3 regions of the Mycobacterium colombiense CECT 3035 genome follow, and region 3 is predicted to be linked to each of the others. Evidence: predicted binding sites of a transcription regulator. Region 3 holds the regulator's gene; each other region holds the start of a gene.
What was found. Region 3 encodes LexA, which represses DNA repair genes until DNA is damaged. Its sites were predicted from a motif close to CGAACANNTGTTCG; they were not measured.
Positions count from the first base shown of each region.

Region 1 (2,262 bases), 510 kb from region 3:
AGACCGAGCAACACCACGGCCAGCCCGATACCGGCCGCCGCCAGCACCCATCGTCGATCGTGCTGCGACAGTGCCAGCAGTTCGATGCCGACGATCAGGCAAACGCCCAGGGAAATAGTCTTGTTCATGCGGCACTCCGCGCGCCCAGCTCATCGAGGACCAGGCGAAGCACGCCCACCGCGATGTCGCGGTGGGTCTCGTTCATCACGTGGGGGCTGAACCGGGCCTCGGCGAACAGGTTCACCAATCGGACGGCATTGTCGGCGTGCAGGGCGTGGTGTTCGACGGCGCGGGCCAGCACCTCGGTCGGGGTGTCGAACTCCTGGGGTACGGCGCCGGGCACCTGGGCGAGTTCGCGTTCCATCGCCGCGTAGCACGCGATGATCGCCTCCCGGGGTTCGCGGCTCAGGTCGGCCATCTCGGCCAGTCCGCGTTCGGCGGCTCGCGCCAGTGACTCCGAACGCGGCGCGGGCGCCGCGGGTTCCGCCGGCTCGTCGGCGATGGCGGGAGCCGACGGACGCCAGCGCCGCCGCGCCGAGGCGACCGTCCCGGCGACGAACATCACCAACATGGCGACGGTGCAGGCAAGCAGGATCCCCAGCAGGTTCTGCGAGCCGTCGCGAGGACGGTGCGGATGCTGCTGCGGCGCCGGCTGCGCGGGCGGGTGCGTCGACGGCGCCGCGCCGCTGTCGGGCGGTTGCAGGACGGGGGCGATACCGTGGGCCAAAAACCGGGCCAGGAGCATCACGATCAGCAGCCAGGCCGCGATCACGGCGGCCCCGATCAACAACACGCGCCAGCTCGGCCGCCCCTTACCGGTGCCCAGCATGTCGGAGAGACCACCGGCGGACGGCGCGGGAGCGCGGGGGTCTCGCAACCGCGCGACGACGGCGACAGCGATCAGTGCGAGTGTCACCGCGAGAATCGCTACCACGAACGTCAGCGCCGCCCGGCCGCCCGACTCGCTGCGCATCGCATCGTGGCGAGCGGGGAGGTAACCGCGCAGGGCGGCAGCGACCACGAGCAGCAGAACGATCAGGGCAACGACTCGCCCTGTCGGCTTGTCCATACCAGGCATTGGCACACCGCTCGATTGGTTGTTGCGGCACTGGCTTTCCTCATACTTGCACGTCAGGCGGCCCTGGGGCCAGGACCGGGGAGCTCGGTTATGCACAGTCGGCAGTTCATCCACAGAATCTCGGCTGCCCGCTTGCGCTCGAACATATGTTCTATAGCGTGGGTCTTGTGATGCAGGCGTGGCAGGCCCGGGAACGGATGCGCGCCGCGCTCGATGCGGTCGACGCGGCCCATGACGTGCTGCGGCAGACCTCGTCGGACGTGGTCGGCAACGCCTTCCGGGTCGGGGTTGCCGAACGACTGGAGCACCAGGAGCGCACCAACCGGGGCCTGATGTACAGGGTCTTCGGCGAGATCGACGATCCGCCCGACGAAGCCGGGTGCGTCCCCGCGGTGCGCGGCATGTTGTGCGCGCGGCTTCGCATCACGCCCAGAGAAGTCGCGCGGCGGTTGCGACTTGCGGTCCGCATCCGGCCGCGCCGCTCGCTGACCGGCGCACCGCTGGAACCAGAGCTCCCGGCGGTGGCCGCGGCGGTGGCCGCCGGCGGGATCGGCGAGGACCACATCCGCGCCGTGTGCACCGCGGTCGACACGTTGCCGTCCCGCGTCTCCCCCACCGACGCGGCCGACGCGGAGCGCACGCTGGTGCGGCACGCGATGAAGCTCGACGCCGCCTTGGTCGCCCGGCTGGGCCACCGGATCGCCGACCATCTCAATCCCGACGGCCGTTTCACCGATGTCGATCGGGCCCGCCGGCGGGGTCTGCACCTGAGCACGCAAGGCCCCGACGGGATGTCGCGGCTCACCGGTCTACTGGATCCCGAGGCCCGAGCGTACTTCGAGGCCCTCGAAGCGGCGGTACGGCCCGGGCGCCATCAGCCTGACGACGCAGCCGGCGATCCCGAGGCGCGCGACGACCGCACGGCGGCCCAGCGCTGCCACGACGCCCTCAAGCTCGGCCTCGAAACGGCCCTGGCGTCGGGAGGGCTCGGGACGCACCGCGGCCACCCCGTCACGGTGATCGCCACCACCACGCTGGCCGAACTCGACCGGGCCGCGCACGCCGCGATCGACTCGTCGATTCCGGTGCCCGCGCCGGCACAAACTGGCGGTGGCTCACGACTACCCATGGCGGATCTGATTCGCATGGCCGCCAAGGCAATTCACTACCTCGCCGTGTTCGAC
Region 1 covers NZ_CP020821.1:5,385,917-5,388,178, reverse strand. The annotation lists gene B9D87_RS25480 (hypothetical protein) at 1-128, opposite strand, end outside; gene B9D87_RS25475 (DUF4129 domain-containing protein) at 125-1,069, opposite strand; gene B9D87_RS25470 (HNH endonuclease signature motif containing protein) at 1,249-2,262, shown strand, end outside.
Region 1: a site for LexA is predicted at 1,218-1,231, ahead of B9D87_RS25470 (HNH endonuclease signature motif containing protein). Genes of this name have one in related genera too.

Region 2 (2,262 bases), 140 kb from region 3:
ATCACGAACAGGCGGTTGCGGCTCACGGGCGCCACCGGCTGGCCGTGTGCACCACCGTGCCGCCGTTGCCGGGGGACGCCCCGGATAGAGGTGCCAGGTCTGCCAGCGCCAGCCGGCGCCGTCGGGTTCGGCGGCCAGCACGGTCAGCGCGGCGTCATCACCGGGAAACGTGCCACCGAGCCAGCCCGCCCGGTGGGCGCAACGGCCGCGCAGGTCGCGCGCGAGGCGGCGAAAGCTGGCCTCGTCGTGGGTGTCGGTATGGGATTGCAGGCGGTAGCCGGGCGCCTCGGTGCGCGCCGGCAGGTCGGCCCCGAGACTGCGTGCGGTGCAAGAGATCTCCTCGGAAAACGCCTGCTCGACGGCGACGACATGGGAGGCGCCGAGCACACCGAGCAGCAGCGCGGCGCCGCCGTCGGGGTGGTCCAGCCGGCAGCTGGCCAGCGGCGCCGGTACGGGCGCGTTGAGCGCGAGTCCCAGCCGTTCGCCGGATACGTCGGCCGGGGTCACGGCGAGCTGATGGAGGGGCACCGAGGAGACCTCGTGCTCTACGCCGGGGTGGGTGGGGGAGCCGGGTACACGGTGATCTCCCCGGGCGAGACGGACTTGCCCGTCGACACCTCCCAGGGCATGTCCGGGGCCCAGCGCTCGAACGACAGCAGCGCCGACTCGTCGTCGTTGGTGCAGTCGACGAACTCCATCTCGCCGCCGGCCGGCAGGCCGGTGGTGCCCTCGGTCGTGTAGGAGGCGCGGCCGCGTTCGGACTCGTGGAACATCACGCCGTCGACGACGTAGGGGTCGCCGGGCCGCAGCGGCACGTCCTTGCGGGTGACCCACATCGCCAGCTCCAGGCGCCCGTCGTCTTCCTCGACGCTGAACCAGATCGGCTGGTCGCCGCCCTCCAGCAGGTGCTCCCACCAGACGAAGGGGCCCTCGCGGAAGGTGACCGAACCGCGCACGATGTAGTCGATGCCGCCGTAGCTGACGATGGCGCCGGGCCCGAGTTGGCGCGGCCCGAACTGCGGCATCGCGTCGTCGGCCATCGGATCCGGGCGCCCGGCCCGCTGGGCGGGCTGCTTGGGCCGCCGCAAAGCCACCACCAGCACCACGATGGACGCGATGAAGAGCACCACGGCGATCATGACCAGCAGAGATCCCACGCCAACCCCTCCGTTGCCACATTGCTCGAGCGAACGTGGGCTAAAGCTAACAGCTTTTCCCCGGGTTCCGCGCCGTAACGTCGGCGCGGGAATCGGCGCCTCGGCCGCGTGTCCTACCCGGGCCCGTCGGCGCCGGCCGCTAGGGTATCGAACAGCTGTTCTACTAGGTGGGAGCGGGAATGCGGGTGATGGGCGTCGATCCCGGCCTGACCCGATGCGGTCTGTCGGTCGTCGAAAGCGGGCGTGGGCGCACGGTCGTCGCGCTGGACGTCGACGTGGTGCGCACGCCCGCGGACGCCCCGCTGGCCCAGCGGCTGCTCAAGATCAGCGACGCCGTCGAGCACTGGCTGGCCACCCACCGGCCCGATGTGGTGGCGATCGAGCGGGTGTTCTCCCAACTCAACGTGTCGACGGTGATGGGCACCGCCCAGGCCGGCGGCGTCGTCGCCCTGGCGGCGGCCAAGCGCGGCGTCGACGTGCACTTCCACACCCCCAGCGAGGTCAAGGCCGCGGTCACCGGCAACGGTGGGGCCGATAAGGCTCAGGTCACCGCGATGGTCACCAGAATCCTTGCGCTACAAGCGAAACCGTCACCGGCCGACGCCGCCGACGCGCTGGCGTTGGCCATCTGTCACTGCTGGCGCGCGCCGATGATCGCCCGGATGGCCGCTGCCGAGGCGCTGGCCGCCCAGCAGCGACAGAAGTACAAGGCAAAGTTGGACGCCAAGCGCAAGGCCGCGCGATGATCGCCTCGGTGCGCGGGGAGGTCCTCGAAGTGGCGCTCGATCACGCGGTGATCGAGGCCGCCGGCGTCGGCTACCGGGTGAACGCCACGCCGTCGACGCTGTCCACGCTGCGGACCGGGAGCGAGGCGCGGCTGATCACCGCGATGATCGTCCGCGAGGACTCGATGACGTTGTACGGCTTCACCGACACCGATACCCGCGATCTGTTCCTGACGCTGCTGTCGGTGTCGGGGGTCGGGCCGCGGCTCGCGATGGCCACCCTGGCCGTGCACGACGCCGGCGCGCTGCGCCAGGCGCTGCACGACAGCGACGTCACCGCGCTCACCCGGGTGCCCGGGATCGGCAAGCGCAGCGCCGAA
Region 2 covers NZ_CP020821.1:448,555-450,816, forward strand. The annotation lists gene B9D87_RS02390 (DUF4247 domain-containing protein) at 1-26, opposite strand, end outside; partial or broken gene B9D87_RS02395 (DUF2617 family protein) at 23-528, opposite strand; gene B9D87_RS02400 (DUF4178 domain-containing protein) at 546-1,157, opposite strand; gene ruvC (crossover junction endodeoxyribonuclease RuvC) at 1,337-1,903, shown strand; gene ruvA (Holliday junction branch migration protein RuvA) at 1,900-2,262, shown strand, end outside.
Region 2: a site for LexA is predicted at 1,306-1,319, ahead of ruvC (crossover junction endodeoxyribonuclease RuvC). Genes of this name have one in related genera too.

Region 3 (2,262 bases):
GACGACGCCGCAGGTTACGGCCCCGGCCAGGGCGGGGACTTCGGCTACGACGCCGACGAACGCTGGGGGCACGACGAATCCGACCTCGACGCCGAGTCGTACGCGCTCAGCGCGCCGCATCAACCCGAGCCCGAACCCGACGCCGGGCGGGTCAGCTGGCAACGTCAGACCCCGGCCGAAAGCGACTACGGGTTCGCCGACGATGACCCCGACGCCGTCGACACCGACTCCATCCCGGTGGTCTCCGAGGAGATGCTGTCGGAGGCCGAGTATTCCGACGCGGGAGCCGATTACACCGACTACACCGACGCCGTCCCCGACGTCGCCGAGCCCGAGACGGCGGACGACGCCGCCTACGTCGACGCCGAGGATCCCGATGCCGGCTACGCGGAGGAGGTGTACCCGGAGGACGAATATCCCGACGTCGCCGTTCCGCACACCCCGCCGGACAGCGAAGCCGTGACCGGTGCCCTGGAAACGGCCGAGCCCGAGGAGGAATACGCCGACCTCGCGGCGCCGGAGCCGGACGTCGAGCCCCCCACCGACACACCGGCCGGTGCGGGCGTGGCGGATGCCGTGGTCGCCGGCGCGGTCGCGGCCGGGACGTCGGCACGAGGCGGCCGGCACGCCGCCGCGGACGCCGAAGACGCCTCGGAGAACGGCCTGGCCGGCCCGGATGGGCGACCCACGATCCACCTGCCGCTCGACGATCCGTATCAGGCGCCCGACGGATACCCGATCAAGGCGAGCGCTCGTTACGGCCTGTACTACACGCCGGGCAGCGACCTGTATCGGGACACGCTCGCCGAAATCTGGCTGTCGAGCGAAGAAGTCGCTGAGGCCAACGGCTTCACGCGGGCCGACTGACCCGCTCGCCGTCTCGTCAGACCTTGCGGATGACCGTGACGACCTTGCCCAGCACGGCGGCGTCATTGCCGGGGATGGGGTCGAACGCCGGGTTGTGCGGCATCAGCCACACCTGACCGCCGGCGCGCTTGAACGTCTTGACGGTGGCCTCGCCGTCGATCATGGCCGCGACGATGTCGCCGTTGTCGGCGACGTTCTGCTGACGCACCACCACCCAGTCGCCGTCGCAGATCGCGGCCTCGACCATCGAGTCACCGACCACCTTGAGCAGGAAAAGCGTTCCCTCGCCGACCAATTCGCGCGGCAGCGGAAAGACATCCTCGACGGCCTCTTCGGCGAGGATGGGTCCGCCGGCCGCGATGCGCCCGAGCACCGGAACGAACGTGGGCTCCGGCAGGGCGTCCGAGCCGGCCACCTCGGTGGCGGGCGCCGCCACGTCGTCGTCGGCCCCGCGGACGTCGACGGCCCGCGGACGGTTGGGGTCGCGGCGCAGGTAGCCCTTGCGCTCCAGGGTGCGCAGCTGGTGTGCCACCGATGACGTCGACGTCAGGCCGACGGCGTCGCCGATCTCCCGGATGCTCGGCGGGTAGCCGCGGCTGGTGACCGAGGCACGGATGACATTCAGGATGGTGCGCTGGCGTTCGGTCAGCGAGGAGTCCACGGAGTGCAACCGACCCTCGGGGCCGGCCGATGAGATGTCGTTGCTGTCGCCCATGGCACTGAATGTAGCCGCACCGTGGACAAGAATCAAACATGTGTTCGAGTGGCGTGTCGCGCCGGCCGGACCGCACTCGCGAAGGGCCGAAAGTCGGGTGAATCACAAATGTGTAACTCTTCCGAACATCGGGTATTTCTGCCTCGTGACAGTGGTAGAGGCCGACGAACTTGTCGGTGGTGTGATCTAGCGTTTGCTCGTGCGACACGCTTCGCTCAAATGTTCGGGTTTCGAACATACAAGCGATTAGAGTCGAACACACGAGCGAGAGCTAGTTGACCGGAGGAACGAAGATGACAGTCATCCACACGCCTGCGCCGCGTACCAGCAGTCTTCGGCGGCCGATCAACGGGCCCGTCCTGGGTGCACGCTACGGGCGGGACGGCCTGGCCAGGTCCCGCAGGCCCGCGCCGTCGCGGCCGGCTGGTGCGGCGACGCGCTACTACGGCACCGGGGTGGCTATGTCGGCCGCGCCGCACCGCCGGCGCGTCACCACCTGGGCCTCCACCATCGGGCTGGCGCTTGCCGCCGGGGCGATCACGCTGTGGCTGGGTCTCGTCGCGAACGTCGGCCAGGTCCTCAACGGCGACTCCTCGAACTCCGCGGCCCACGTTCCCGACCGCCTCGCCGTCGTCCGCGTCGATGCGGGGGAGTCACTGCAGGACTTCGCGCACCGGGTG
Region 3 covers NZ_CP020821.1:309,422-311,683, forward strand. The annotation lists gene B9D87_RS01555 (LGFP repeat-containing protein) at 1-867, shown strand, start outside; gene lexA (transcriptional repressor LexA) at 884-1,582, opposite strand; gene B9D87_RS01565 (LysM peptidoglycan-binding domain-containing protein) at 1,876-2,262, shown strand, end outside.